3 regions of the Streptomyces sp. NPDC059080 genome follow, and region 1 is predicted to be linked to each of the others. Evidence: riboswitches for the same ligand, from Rfam matches in the RefSeq annotation. Region 1 holds a riboswitch; each other region holds the start of a gene.

What was found. A riboswitch is a leader RNA that binds a small molecule or an ion and turns the genes downstream of it on or off. The one in region 1 is predicted to bind cobalamin.
Region 2: another riboswitch for cobalamin. It lies ahead of ACFWWQ_RS27030 (ribonucleoside-diphosphate reductase subunit alpha); the one in region 1 lies ahead of cobN (cobaltochelatase subunit CobN).
Region 3: another riboswitch for cobalamin. It lies ahead of ACFWWQ_RS21540 (cobalamin biosynthesis protein); the one in region 1 lies ahead of cobN (cobaltochelatase subunit CobN).

Annotation. Positions count from the first base shown of each region.
Region 1 is NZ_JBHYGX010000055.1:23,151-28,071, reverse strand. Features, by position in the region: gene cobN (cobaltochelatase subunit CobN) at 1-2,746, opposite strand, end outside; cobalamin riboswitch at 2,783-2,934, opposite strand; gene ACFWWQ_RS27565 (cobalamin biosynthesis protein CobG) at 3,119-4,663, shown strand; gene ACFWWQ_RS27560 (precorrin-8X methylmutase) at 4,798-4,921, shown strand, end outside.
Region 2 is NZ_JBHYGX010000052.1:15,435-20,355, forward strand. Features, by position in the region: gene ACFWWQ_RS27020 (DUF3311 domain-containing protein) at 23-283, shown strand; gene mctP (monocarboxylate uptake permease MctP) at 283-1,947, shown strand; cobalamin riboswitch at 2,117-2,286, shown strand; gene ACFWWQ_RS27030 (ribonucleoside-diphosphate reductase subunit alpha) at 2,452-4,878, shown strand; gene ACFWWQ_RS27035 (ribonucleotide-diphosphate reductase subunit beta) at 4,878-4,921, shown strand, end outside.
Region 3 is NZ_JBHYGX010000029.1:45,979-50,899, reverse strand. Features, by position in the region: gene ACFWWQ_RS21550 (putative cobaltochelatase) at 1-292, opposite strand, end outside; gene ACFWWQ_RS21545 (cobyric acid synthase) at 405-1,961, opposite strand; gene ACFWWQ_RS21540 (cobalamin biosynthesis protein) at 1,958-2,956, opposite strand; cobalamin riboswitch at 3,083-3,236, opposite strand; gene ACFWWQ_RS21535 (hypothetical protein) at 3,418-3,651, opposite strand; gene ACFWWQ_RS21530 (anion permease) at 3,677-4,921, opposite strand, start outside.

The DNA.
Region 1 (4,921 bases):
TGCGGAGGGTGACGTCGATGCGGGGGCGGCCCAGCTCCTCCGGGGCGATCGGCTCTAGGCCGGTGACGCGGCGGGAGGCGTCGTCCCAGACGGGGCGGACGCCGAGCAGCGCGAGGGCCTCGGCGACGTCGTCCCCGGAGGTGCGCATGGCGCTGGTGCCCCAGAGGGAGAGGCCGACGGAGGTGGGCCATTCGCCGTTGTCGGAGCGGTAGCGCTCCAGGAGGGAGTCGGCGAGCGCCTGGCCGGTCTCCCAGGCGAGGCGGGACGGGACGGCCTTGGGGTCGACGGAGTAGAAGTTGCGGCCGGTCGGCAGGACGTTGACGAGGCCGCGGAGCGGGGAGCCGGACGGGCCCGCAGGGACGAAGCCGCCGTTCAGGGCGTGCACGGAGTGGTCGATCTCGGCGGTGGTCCCGGCCAGGCGGGGGACGACCTCGCGGGCGGCGAAGTCGAGGATCGCGGCGACCTGTTCCGGCTGCCCGGCGGCCACCTCGGCGACGGCGGACGGCGCCCAGTCCGCTTCCTCCATCGCCTGGACCAGCTCCCGGGCGCGCTCCTCCGCCGCGTCGGCCGTGGTGCGGGTCGCGGCGGACTCATCCAGGCCCAGCGCCTCCCGCAGGCCGGGCAGCGCGGACGTACCGCCCCAGATCTGCCGGGCGCGGAGGATCGCGAGGACGAGGTTGACGCGGGCCTCGCCGGCCGGGGCGGCGCCCAGGACGTGCAGACCGTCGCGGATCTGGGCGTCCTTGACCTCGCAGAGCCAGCCGTCGACGTGCAGCAGGAAGTCGTCGAAGCCGTCGTCGTCGGGGCGGTCCGCAAGGCCCAGGTCGTGGTCGAGCCTGGCGGCCTGGATGAGGGTCCAGATCTGGGCGCGGATCGCCGGGAGCTTCGCCGGGTCCATGGCGCTGATCTGCGCGTATTCGTCGAGGAGTTGTTCCAGGCGGGCGATGTCGCCGTACGAGTCGGCGCGCGCCATCGGCGGGACGAGGTGGTCGACGAGGGTGGCGTGGACGCGGCGCTTGGCCTGGGTGCCCTCGCCGGGGTCGTTGACGAGGAACGGGTAGATGAGGGGGAGATCACCGAGGGCGGCGTCGGGGCCGCAGGCGGCGGAGAGGCCCGCGTTCTTGCCGGGCAGCCACTCCAGGTTGCCGTGCTTACCGAGGTGGATCATGGCGTCGGCGCCGAACCCGCCGTCGTCGGCGGAGGCGGCGATCCAGCGGTAGGCGGCCAGGTAGTGGTGGGACGGCGGCAGATCGGGGTCGTGGTAGATCGCGATCGGGTTCTCGCCGAAGCCGCGCGGCGGCTGGATGAGGATCAGCAGATTGCCGCGGCGCAGGGCGGCGAGGACGATGTCGCCCTCCGGGTCGCGGCCCGGCTTGTCCGCGTGGCTGCGGTCGAGGAACATCTCGCCGGGCGGCGGGCCCCAGTGCGCCTCGACGGTGTTGCGCAGCTCCTGCGGGAGCGTGGCGTACCAGCGCTTGTAGTCGGCGGCGGGGATGCGGACGGGGTTACGGGCGAGCTGTTCCTCCGTCAGCCACTCCTGGTCGTGGCCGCCCGCGTCGATGAGGGCGTAGATCAGCTCGTCGCCGTCACCGGAAGCCAGACCCGGGACCTCCTCGTCGCCGAAGTCGTAACCCTCGTCGCGCAGGCGGCGCAGGAGGGCGACGGCGGAGGCGGGGGTGTCGAGGCCGACGGCGTTGCCGATGCGGGAGTGCTTGGTGGGGTACGCGGAGAGGACCAGCGCCAGCTTCTTGTCCTGGGCCGGGATGTGGCGCAGGCGGGCGTGGCGGACGGCGATCCCGGCGACGCGGGCGGCGCGCTCGGGGTCGGCGGCGTACGTCGGCAGGCCGTCCTCGTCGATCTCCTTGAAGGAGAACGGGACGGTGATCAGGCGGCCGTCGAACTCGGGGACGGCGATCTGGGTGGCGGCGTCCAGCGGGGAGAGGCCCTCGTCGTTCTCCTCCCAGGCGGCGCGGTTACCTGTCAGGCAGAGTGCCTGAAGGATCGGCACGTCCAGGGCGGCGAGCGCGCCCGCGTCCCAGGACTCGTCGTCGCCACCGGCGGACGCCTCGGCCGGCTTGGTGCCGCCCGCGGCGAGGACGGTGGTGACGATGGCGTCGGCCGGGCGCAGCGCGTCGATCAGCTCCGGCTCGGGCGCCCGCAGCGAGGCGACGAAGAGCGGCAGCGGGCGGCCCCCGGCCTCCTCGATCTTGGTGCACAGCGCGTCGACGAAGCCGGTGTTGCCGCTCATGTGGTGGGCGCGGTAGTAGAGCACCGGGATGAGCGGGCCGTCGATGTCCTTACGGGCCGTGGGCCGCTCCAGCTCGCCCCAGGTCGGCGCGGGCTGCGGCGGTGCGAAGCCGTGGCCGGTCAGCAGGACGGTGTCGGAGAGGAAACGGGCGAGGCGGCCGAGGTTCTCGGGCCCGCCGTGCGCAAGGTAGGCGTGCGCCTCGGCGGCGGTGCCGACCGGGACGGTGGACGCCTCCATCAGCTGGGCGTCCGGGGCTTGTTCGCCGGTGAGGACGACGACGGGGCGGTGCTGGTCCTCGGCGAGGAGGAGGTCCAGCCCCTCCTCCCAGGCGCGGATGCCGCCGAGGAGGCGGACCACGACGAGGTCGACGCCGTCGAGCAGCGCGGGGAGTTCGGCGAGGTCGAGCCGGGCCGGGTTGGCGAGCCGGAACGGCACGGGGCCGCCGGCGGCTCGGGCGCTGAGGAGATCGGTGTCGGAGGTCGACAGCAGCAGAAGCATGCGAGCGCAGAGCCTTCCTCGGGGTATCCGCGCCCCGGGTGGTTCGTTGGACGGCGGGAGTTCCTGACTCACCCGGCAGGTGCCGGGCTCACAGTGGCGGGACCGCGCCGGACTCTCACCGGGCTTCCTCCCATGTCGCCGTCTCCGGCGTCGGCGGGCCGGACGACCCACCGGAGTGAATGGTAAGGGCTGATGCGCTGGCAGGGGAGGGGGGCTTGGGGTCGGGGAGCGGGTGGCGGGCCCAGGCCGGGCCCCGGCCCCTGCGGGGTGCCCGTACGGGATCGCGGGCGCCCCTCCCCGTGGCCCGTACGTGGCCCGTACGTGGCCCGGCTCGCCGTGGCCGTCCGGGGCGACGTCGGTATGCTCGCGGCCATGCCGCCCTCCCCCTCGAACCGGCCCCCCGGGGCCCAGCCGCCGCTGCGCGAGCGCGGTGACGCCTGCCCGGGAGCGCTGCGACCGCACGCGGCGGCGGACGGTGCGCTGGCCCGCGTACGGGTGCCCGCCGGGGAGTTGACGGCACGTCAGGCAATGGCGTTGGCGGACGCGGCGGAGCGGTTCGGGGACGGGGAACTCTCCCTCACCTCGCGCGGGAACGTGGAGTTGCGCGGCCTCGGCGACGGCTGCGGCGACGACCTGGCCGCCCTGCTGGCCGACGCCGGGCTGCTGCCCTCCGTACGCCATGAGCGCGTCCGCAACCTCATCGCCTCACCGCTCGCCGGAATCGACGGACGCGCCCCCGCCGACGTGCGGCGGTGGGCCCGTGAGCTGGACGAACTGCTCTGCGGGCAGGAGTGGACGGCGCGGCTTTCGGGCCGCTTCCTCTTCGTGCTGGACGACGGCCGGGGCGATGTGGCGGGCCTCGGCGGGGATGTGACCTTGGTCGCAGAAGCCGCAGAAGCCGTCGCAGAAGTTGCAGAAATTGCAGAAGTCTTCGCAGAAGCCGCAGAAGTTGCAGAAGTTGCAGAAGTTGCAGAACCGGGGGCGTCCGCTCTCCTCTTCCTCGGCGGCCCTGGTGGCCCCGGTGGCCCTGGTGGCTCCGGCGGCCCTGGTGGCTCCGGCGGCCCCGGCGACCCCGGTGGCCCCGACAGCCCCGACAGCCCCGACAGCCCCGACGACGGTGTCGGGCCGGCCCTACGGATCCCCGCCGCCCACGCCGCCCGGGCCGCGCTCGCCGCCGCCCGGGTCTTCCTCGACGCCGTCGACGCGAGCGGCAGCGGCGCCTGGCGGTTCCGGGATCTGCCGGGGGGCGCGGCGCCGACCGTGCGCGCCGTCGGCGAGCGGCTGCGCGCCGACGGGATTTCCGCCGTGTACGTGCCGCCCGGCGACGTCCCGGCCCGGCCGGAGCGCGGCGCGCCCACCCCGGCGCCCGGCCTCGTCGAAGGCCCCGGCGGGCGCCGCGCGCTGAGCGTCCCGGCGCCGCTGGGGCGGCTGACCGGCGCGCAGTGGCGCCTTCTGGCCCGTACCGCCGCCGAGGGGGACGGCACGCTCCGGCTGACCCCGTGGCGCGGCGTCCTCGTCCCCGGGCTGTCCGCGCCGGTGGCCGCCGCCCGGCTGCGGGAGTGCGCGGACGCGGGCCTGGTCACCGACGCGGACTCGCCCTGGCACCGGCTCGGCGCCTGCACCGGGCGCCCCGGGTGCGCCAAGTCCCTGACCGACGTACGGGCCGACGCGTCCGCCGTGGCGACGGCCCTGGGGCGCGCCACCGCGCTGCCGGTGCAGTGGTCCGGCTGCGCCCGCCGCTGCGGCCACCCGCACGGCACCTGGATCGACGTCCTGGCGACCGACGGCGGCTACGACGTCAGCGTGGTCCGGCCGGGGGCGCCACCCGAGCCGCTCGCGGCGGGCGCCACCGTGCGGCAGGTCGCGGACGCCGTCGCGCCCGGGATGCCCCCGGCGGCCCCCGGCACCACGCCGTGACCGCCACCGGGCCGCGCCCCGGGCCCCGGCCCCGTTAGCGCGTACCCCACCCCGATTCAGCATCCCGATTCAGCACTCCGATGCAGCACTCCGATTTCTCCCGCCCACCACCCACCCACCACACCGAGGGCACCGTGTTCGACTACGAGAAGGACGGGGCGGCGATCTACCGCCAGTCCTTTGCCACCATCCGCGCCGAGGCGGACCTCGCGGGGCTGCCCGCCGACGTCAGCCGGGTCGCGGTCCGGATGATCCACG
Region 2 (4,921 bases), on a different contig from region 1:
GAGCGCCAGGGACGGAGCCGCCATGACAGAGCACGACGGAACACCCACTTCCAGACAGGTCGTCACACCGACACGTGTGGTGGCCGGGCTGTGCCTGATCGCTCCGTTCGTGGCGATGCTCTGGGTGGGTTCGTACGCGAAGATCGAGCCGACGCTCATCGGCATCCCGTTCTTCTACTGGTACCAGATGCTGTGGGTGCTGATCTCCACGGTGCTGACGGTGATCGCGTACAAGCTGGTCCAGCGGGAGAACCGCGTCCGTAAGGGCGGTGCGGCCAGGTGATGCTCCCTTCCTTCGCGCTCGCCGCGTCCGGCACCGGCGGCGTCAACGGTGTCGCCCTCGCCGTTTTCGTCTTCTTCTTCGTCGCCGTCACCGTCATGGGCTTCCTCGCGGCCCGCTGGCGCAAGGCCGAGCAGTCCGCCAGCCTCGACGAATGGGGGCTGGGCGGCCGTAGTTTCGGCACCTGGGTGACGTGGTTCCTGCTCGGCGGCGACCTCTACACCGCGTACACCTTCGTGGCCGTCCCGGCGGCGATCTACGCGGCGGGCGCGTCCGGCTTCTTCGCCGTGCCGTACACGATCCTCGTGTACCCGATGATCTTCACCTTCCTGCCCCGCCTCTGGTCCGTCTCGCACAAGCACGGCTACGTCACCACCTCCGACTTCGTGCGCGGACGCTTCGGCTCGAAGGGTCTGTCGCTGGCCGTCGCGCTGACCGGCATCCTGGCGACGATGCCGTACATCGCCCTCCAACTCGTCGGCATCCAGGCGGTCCTGGACGTGATGGGCGTCGGCGGCGGCGAGAACACCAACTGGTTCGTCAAGGACCTGCCGCTGCTGATCGCGTTCGCGGTGCTCGCCGCGTACACCTACTCCTCGGGACTGCGCGCCCCGGCGCTGATCGCGTTCGTCAAGGACGGGCTGATCTATCTGGTCATCGCCGTCGCGATCATCTACATCCCGATCAAGCTCGGCGGTTTCGACGCGATCTTCCACGCGGCGGGCAAGGCGTTCGCCGAACCGGGCCCGACCGGTAAACCGCGCGGTGAGCTGGCGAGTGGCCCGAACAGCCAGTGGGCGTACGCCACGTTGGCGCTCGGCTCGGCGCTCGCGCTGTTCATGTATCCGCACTCGATCACCGCGACGCTCTCCTCCCGCAGCCGTAACGTGATCCGCCGCAACACCACGATCCTGCCGCTGTACTCGCTGATGCTGGGCTTCCTCGCACTGCTCGGCTTCATGGCGATCAAGGCGGGCACGGAGACCCACGGCAACGCCCAACTCGCCATCCCGCAGCTCTTCGAGGACATGTTCCCGAGCTGGTTCTCCGGCGTGGCGTTCGCCGCGATCGGCATCGGCGCGCTGGTGCCCGCCGCGATCATGTCCATCGCCGCGGCGAACCTCTTCACCCGCAACGTCTACAAGGACTTCCTGCGGCCCGGCGCCACGCCCGAGCAGGAGCACAAGGTCGCCAAGCTGGTGTCGCTGCTGGTGAAGGTCGGCGCGCTGGTCTTCGTCCTCAGCATGGACAAGACCGTGGCGATCAACTTCCAGCTGCTGGGCGGCATCTGGATCCTGCAGACCATGCCGTCACTGGTCGGCGGCCTGTTCACCCGGTGGTTCCACCGCTGGGCGCTGCTGGCCGGCTGGGCCGTCGGCATGGTATACGGCACGCTCGCCGCCTACGGCGTGGCGAGCCCGGCGCAGGCCCACTTCGGCGGCTCCAGCGCGGAGATCCCCGGCATCGGCCAGATCGGCTACATCGGCCTGACGGCGTTCGTCCTCAACGTCGTGGTGACGGTCGTCCTGACCGTCGTCCTGCGCGCCCTCAAGGCCCCCGACGGCACCGACGAGACCAGCCCCGGCGACTACACCGCGGACGTCGACGACAAGGGCGTCACCCCGGACCTGCCGCCCGCGACGGCGGACGTTCCGGCGGGGCGCTGACGTCGCGGACGCGACCTCTCCCCGCAGGCCGCCGTGTCCCTTTCGGGATGCGGCGGCCTGTTGTCGGGGGCGGAGGCCCGCTCGCCCAGTCGTGGCACGGCTCGGCCGACCCGAGACCACTGACAGCCACCCCTCGCTCACCACACCGCACTAGATATGGGGGTGCGCCCAAGAGCCCACCACCACATGTATGCTCATCCTCGCTGTCGCCGCAGGGGAATCCGGTGTGAGTCCGGAACTGTCCCGCAATGGTGTACGAGAGCGCAGATATCCTCCGATATCGCCTGACTGGCGTGCGCCCCGTGAGTCCGAAGACCTGCCGATGGTACGTCCGCGCCGCCCTGGCCCGGACGTCGAGATGTCCGGGCCCCGAGGGATGGGCCGGTGGACGCCGCGCGGGTCTCCGCGCGCCCGAGCGCCCCTGTGTGCCGCCGGGCGCCGCCGCCCGCCGTGGACCGTCCGTCGCGCCTCCCTCCGGCCCCGCCGAGTGAGGGAGAGCACCACGTGACCACCGCGCCACCGCAGTCCGCGACCGACGCCGAGGCCGCAGCGCTTGAGACGGCCACGTTCCCCGCCGACGCCCCCGGCCAGGACCCGCCCGGCACCGCCCTGCTGCGCACCCTGACCGAGCTGACCGCCGACCTGACGGCCACCGACCCCGGCAAGATCGCCGCCGCCGCGCTCCGCGGCCGCCACCCCGGCTCCGACGAGGCCGGGCTGCGGGAGCTGGCGATCGACGCCGCCGCCGGTCTGATCGGCGACGAGCCGCAGTACTCCAAGCTCGCCGCGCGGCTGCTCACCCTCGCCATCGCCGAGGAGGCCGCGCGCGAGGGCGCCGTCTCGTTCTCCGCGTCGGTCGCCACCGGCCACCGCGAGGGCCTGATCGCCGACTCCACCGCCGCGTTCGTCGCCACCCACGCCGCGGAGCTGGACGCCCTCGTCACCCGGGCGCTGGCCGACGGCGCCGACGACCGGTTCGGCTACTTCGGGCTGCGCACCGTCCACTCCCGCTACCTGCTGCGCCACCCCACCACCCGGCAGGTCATCGAGACCCCGCAGCACTTCCTGCTCCGGGTCGCCTGCGGTCTGGCCGAGGACGACTCGGCGCGGGCACTGGCCGACGTCGCCGAGCTGTACCGTCTGACCAGCTCGCTGTCGTACCTGCCCTCCTCCCCCACCCTCTTCAACTCCGGCACCCGCCACCCGCAGATGTCGTCCTGCTATCTGCTGGACTCGCCGCTGGACGAGCTGGATTCGATCTACGACCGCTACCACCAGGTCGCCCGGCTCTCCAAGCACGCCGGTGGCATCGGCCTCTCGTACTCCCGTATCCGGGCCCGCGGTTCGCTGATCCGCGGCACCAACGGGCACTCCAACGGCATCGTGCCGTTCCTGCGGACGCTGGACGCCTCGGTCGCGGCGGTCAACCAGGGCGGGCGCCGCAAGGGCGCCGCCTGCGTCTACCTGGAGACCTGGCACGCGGACATCGAGGAGTTCCTGGAGCTGCGCGACAACACCGGCGAGGAGGCGCGGCGTACCCACAACCTGAACATCGCGCACTGGATCCCCGACGAGTTCATGCGCCGCGTCGAGGCCGACGCCGACTGGTCGCTGTTCTCCCCCTCGGACGCGCCGGAGCTGGTCGACCTGTGGGGCGACGAGTTCGACGCCGCGTACCGCACGGCGGAGGCCGAGGGCCGCGCCACCAAGCAGGTCCCGGCGCGGGTGCTGTACTCCCGGATGATGCGGACGCTGGCGCAGACCGGCAACGGCTGGATGACCTTCAAGGACCACGCCAACCGCACCGCCAACCAGACCGCCGAGCCCGGCAAGGTCGTCCACTCCTCCAACCTCTGCACGGAGATCCTGGAGGTCACCGACGACGGCGAGACCGCGGTCTGCAACCTCGGTTCGGTCAATCTCGCGGCACACCTCGGCGACCCCGCCGCCGGGTGGGAGGACGCGATGGACTGGGAGCGGCTGGACGCCACCGTCCGCACCGCCGTCACCTTCCTCGACCGCGTGGTGGACATCAACTTCTACCCGACCGAGCAGGCGGCGGCCTCCAACTCCCGCTGGCGGCCGGTGGGTCTGGGCCTGATGGGCCTCCAGGACGTCTTCTTCCGGCTGCGGCTGCCGTTCGACTCGCCCGAGGCGCGTGCGCTGTCCACCCGGATCTCCGAGCGGATCATGCTCGCGGCGTACGAGGCGTCCGCGGACCTCGCCGAGCGGCACGGCCCGCACCAGGCGTGGTCGGCGACCCGTACCGCCCGCGGAGTGCTCCACCCCGACCACTACCCGGACGCCGAGCCGCTCTGGGCGGACCGCTGGGCCGCGCTGCGCGCCCGCGTCGCCGAGACCGGTATGCGCAACTCGCTGCTGCTGGCCATCGCCCCGACCGCGACGATCGCCTCCATCGCGGGCGTCTACGAGTGCATCGAGCCGCAGGTCTCCAACCTCTTCAAGCGCGAAACCCTCTCCGGCGAGTTCCTCCAGGTCAACGCGTACCTGATCGAGGAGCTGAAGGCGCTGGGACTGTGGGACGCCCGCACCCGGGACGCGCTGCGCGACGCCAGCGGCTCGATCCAGGACGTCTCCTGGATCCCCGAGGAGACCCGGGCGCTGTACCGCACCGCCTGGGAGATCCCGCAGCGCGCGCTGATCGACATGGCCGCGGCCCGGACGCCGTACCTCGACCAGAGCCAGTCGCTGAACCTCTTCATGGCGTCGCCGACCATCGGCAAGCTCAGCTCGATGTACGCCTACGCCTGGAAGCGCGGCATCAAGACCACGTACTACCTGCGCTCGCGTCCGGCGACCCGGATCGCGCAGTCCGCCCGCGCGGCCGTCCCCGCGCAGCTGCCGGTGGCCGACCCCGAAGCGGTCGCCTGCTCCCTGGAAAACCCCGAGTCCTGCGAGGCCTGCCAGTAATGCCCGACACCACCCTCACCCCTGACGCCGCCGCGGCCCACAC
Region 3 (4,921 bases), on a different contig from region 1:
CCACCGGCAGCTCCACCATGCGGGCGGGCCGGTGCGCCGCGTCCGCCGCGCCGTGCGGCCCGTCCGGGCACCCGGGGTCCGGCGCGGCCGGATCGCAGCTGAACCGGCAGCCACCGACGACCGCCACCTCCGGCAGCAGCTCCGCCAGCGCCCGCACCGCGGTGCTCTTGGCGGTGCCCTTCTCGCCGCGGACGAGGACGCCGCCCACCGCCGGGCTGACGGCGTTCAGCAGCAGCGCCAGCCGCAGGTCGTCCATTCCGACGACGGCGGTGAACGGATAGCGGGCGCTCATGTGGCGATCACTCCTTCGTAACGACACAGGTCATCTGGCTTACGGCCGTCCCCGGCCGACCGGTCCGTGCCCTCGGGCACCCTTGCGTGGCGTCCTCCGGATCCGCGCGCCCTCACGGCGCCCCCGGCGGGACGAACGGCAGCCCCGGCGGGACGCCCTCCTCGATCAGCCGCAGCAGCGCACCGGTGTCGGCGTGCTCCTCGATCAGATCGCCGAGCCGGTCCAGCTGCTCCTCGCGCAGCGCGCCGAAGCCGGTGTCCGGCGCCGGGACGAACGCCCGCCCCGCGTCGGCCGCCACCCGGCGCAGGAACGCCCGCCGGAACGCGTCGCTCTCCAGCGACCCGTGCCAGTGCGTCCCCCACACCGCGCCCGACCGGCAGCCGTCCAGCGGCCGCCCGCCGGCGTCGGTGAAGAACGGCTCCCCGCCGACGGTCTCGGCCACACCGTGGTGGATCTCGTACCCCTCGGCCGGTGCGCCCAGCGCCGTGCCGACGGGCCTGGCCAGCGTCTTCTCCGCCGCGAACCGCACCCGTACGGGCAGCAGCCCCAGGCCCGGCACGGTGCCCGCCCGCGACTCCACCTCGTCGTCGATCACCTCGCCGAGCATCTGGAACCCGCCGCAGATGCCCAGCACCGGACGGCCCTCGGCGGCCCGCCGGGCGACCGCGTCGGCGAGCCCCCGCTCCCGCAGCCAGGCCAGCGCCCGCACCGTGCCGCGGGTGCCCGGCAGTACCACCAGATCCGCGTCGGCCAGCTCCTCGGCGCGGTCCACGAACCGCACCACCACGCCCGGTTCGGCGGCCAGCGCGTCCACGTCCGTGAAGTTCGACATCAGCGGCACCGCCGCGACCGCCACCCGCAGCACATCGGCGCCGTGCGGCGGCGCCACCACGCTCTCGCGGACCGCGCCGCGCAGCGACACCCGCAGCCCGTCCTCCTCGTCGATGCCCAGACCGTGCGCGAACGGCAGCACGCCCAGCGACGGCCGCCCGGTCAGCTCCCGCAGCATGTCCAGGCCCGGCTCCAGCAGCGCCACATCGCCGCGGAACTTGTTGACGAGATACCCGGCGACCAGCGCCTGGTCCTCCTTCGACAGCAGCGCCGTCGTCCCGAAGAACGACGCGAACACGCCGCCCCGGTCGATGTCGCCGACCACCACCACCGGCAGCCGCCCGGCCCGCGCGATGCCCATGTTGACGATGTCGGTCCGCCGCAGATTGATCTCCGCCGGGGAGCCCGCGCCCTCACAGATCACCACGTCATGGGCGCGCCGCAGCTCCGCCAGACAGTCGGTGACGGTGGCCAGCAACTCCGCGCGCCCACCGGGCCGCGCCCCGCTCCCGGGGCGCCCGAAGTACCCCTGCGCGCTCATCTCGCCGACCGGTTTGCCGAGCAGCACCACCTGGCTGCTGCGGTCCCCGCCGGGCTTGAGCAGCACCGGGTTCATCAGCGCGGACGGCTCCACCCGGGCTGCCGCCGCCTGCATCGCCTGCGCCCGGCCGATCTCCGCGCCGTCCCGCGTCACGAACGAGTTCAGCGACATGTTCTGCGCCTTGAACGGCGCGACGTTCACGCCCTGCCGCACCAGCCAGCGGCAGATCCCCGCGGTCACCACGCTCTTGCCCGCGTCGGAGGTGGTCCCCGCGATCAGCAGCCCGCCGCCCGTCACCGGATCCTGCCCTTCCGCCGGGCGAGGGCCGGGCGCACCGCGCCCGCCAGCAGCCGCCCGGCCACCGTCGTCGTCAACGCCAGCACGCTCACCCGGCGCGAGAGCCGCACCGCCCGCGCGATGTCCTCCGTCGCCACCGGCCGCCCCGCTCCGTTCAGCCGCGGCCGGTGCTCGATACGCCCGCCGTATGCCAGCGTCCCGCCGAGCCGTACGCCCAGCGCCCCCGCGAACGCGGCCTCCACCGGGCCCGCGTTGGGACTCGGATGCGCTCCGCCGTCGCGCCGCCAGGCCCGCGCGGCGCCGCGCCGGTCCGGGGCGGCGAGCACGGTGAGCGCGGCGGTCAGCCGGGAGCCGGGCCACCCGGCCACATCGTCCAGCCGCGCCGACGCCCAGCCGAACCGGCGGTGGCGGGGCGACTTGTGACCCACCATCGCGTCGAGGGTGTTCACCGCCCGGAACGCCACCAGGCCCGGGACACCGCCGACGGCGCCCCACACCAGCGCGCCCACCACGGCGTCCGAGGTGTTCTCCGCGACCGACTCGACGACCGCCCGCGCCATCTGCGGCCCGTCCAGCGCCTGCGGGTCCCGGCCGCACAGATGCGGCAGCCGCCGCCGCGCCCCCGCCAGGTCCCCGGCGGCCAGCGCCTCGCCGACGGCCCGCGCCTCCCGGCCCAGCGAGGTGCCGCCCAGCACCGACCAGACGGTCGCGGCGGTCAGCGCGGTGGCGGCGGCGGTACGGGCGGGGGAGGGGACGGGCGCGGGGCCGCGCACCGCGCGCCGCAGCAGGGCGGCACCGGCGGTGGCACCGCCCGCGCAGAACAGGGCGTGCACGGCGCCGTGGCCGCGGTGGTCGCGCCAGAGCCGGGCCTCGACGGCCGCCGCGGCGCGCCCGAAGGCGGCCACCGGATGGCCGCGCCGCGGGTCGGCGGCGAGCAGATCACCGAGAAAGCCCAGGGCCGCACCGCACGCGTAGGTGGCGTGTTCGGCACGCATCGGATCAGACCGCCGTCACGCCTCGACGGATCACCGAAGACACACGGGAGACTCTGAACGGGCTGCCAGGCATGGCGATATGTCCTCACTCAGGGTCCGCGCCCTGGTTCGACGTGACGGCGACAGGAGTCTCCTGGCTCCCCGGATCGGCGTTTCCTCCGGCCTTCCAGCCCTGGCGTGCGCCCGTCGGGCGTGCACGAGGCGGACCGTGACCTTCGTCGGAGGAACGCTCCCCGGTGACAGTGGCGGGACCGCGCCGGATTCGCACCGGACTTCCTCTGCTGTCGCCGATTGGCGTGGGAAGTCCACCACGCCCCGCCAACCCCGTCAACTCGCCCGTGACCTGCGACGCCGCGGTACCGCACGGCCTGTGGCGCACACCACAGGCCCCGTACGACGCACGGCGCCCGGCCACCGCGGAACTGCGGTGACCGGGCGCCGTGCGCGCGCTGCCGGACGGGTCAGGCGGCGACGATCAGATAGATGCCGTACGCCACCGCGGCCGCGCAGACCGCGTACGCGGCGAGGCCGCCGATCCGCGCGCCGGTGCTCGGGGCGCCCGCCGTGGCGGCCGCGCCCTCCTGCCGGGTACGGGCCGTGCCGACGATGCCGACCGTGAACAGGCCCACGATCCCGACCGTCACCACCAGGGTGACGCCGAAGACCTGGCCGAGAGCTGCCCAGTCGATGCTCATGCTGCGGTTCCTCAGAGTCGGGCGGTCAGCCGGCGGCTGTCGCGGTCGTGGCGCGCGGGGCGCTCGCGGCGTGGGCGGCCTCCGCGCCCTCGGCGGGCACGAGCGTCCCGGCCGGGGGAGGGGTGACCGTCTGGAGAGCCACGGTGACCACACCGGGCGGCTCCGTGGCCTCGGCCTCGTTGACGTTGGTGTGGTCGATGGGCTTGCGGCGGGAGGCGGCCCAGATGGCGCCGCAGATGCCGAGCGCGAGGACGGCGACGGCGGTGATGCCCCAGTCGCCCTGGCCGGCCAGGAGCGCGGCACCGGCGGAGACCAGGCCCGCGGCCGGCAGCGTCAGGCACCAGGCGACGACCATCCGCACCGCCGTCGACCAGCGCACCACGCCGCCCTTGCGGCCCAGACCCGAACCCATCACCGCACCCGAGCAGACCTGGGTGGTGGAGAGCGCGAAGCCGAGGTGGGAGGAGGCCAGGATGGTGGCCGCGGCGCTGGTCTGGGCGGCGAAGCCCTGCGGCGGCTGGATGTCGGTGATGCCCTTGCCCATCGTGCGGATGATCCGCCAGCCGCCCAGGTACGTGCCGAGGGCGATGGCCAGACCGGCCGAGGCGATGACCCACAGCGGCGGGTCGGCGTGCGGGGCGACCACACCGCCGGTGATCAGCGCGAGGGTGATCACGCCCATCGTCTTCTGCGCGTCGTTGGTGCCGTGCGCCAGCGAGACCAGCGCCGCCGAGGCGATCTGCCCGGCGCGGTACCCCTTGGCCGTCTCCTGCTCGTCACGGCCCCGGGACAGCCGGTACGTCAGCCGGGTCGCGGCCATCGACGCGATACCGGCGACCACCGGGGCGGCCACGGCCGGGATGAGGACCTTCATCACCACGGCGCCGCCGTGCACACCGTTGGTGCCCACGGACACCAGCGTGGCGCCGATCAGACCGCCGAACAGGGCGTGGGAGGAGCTGGAGGGGAGGCCGGCGAGCCAGGTGAGGAGGTTCCAGACGATCGCGCCGACCAGACCGGCGAAGATCACTTCAGGTCTGATACCGGCGCTTTCGTCGATGATCCCGCCGGAGATGGTCTTGGCGACCTCCACGGACAGGAACGCGCCGACGAGGTTGAGGACCGCCGACATCGCCACCGCGATTTTGGGCTGCAGCGCGCCGGTGGAGATGGTGGTGGCCATGGCGTTGGCCGTGTCGTGGAAGCCGTTCGTAAAGTCGAACACCAAGGCCGTGACGATCACGATCCCGATGAGAAGCGTGATGTGTTC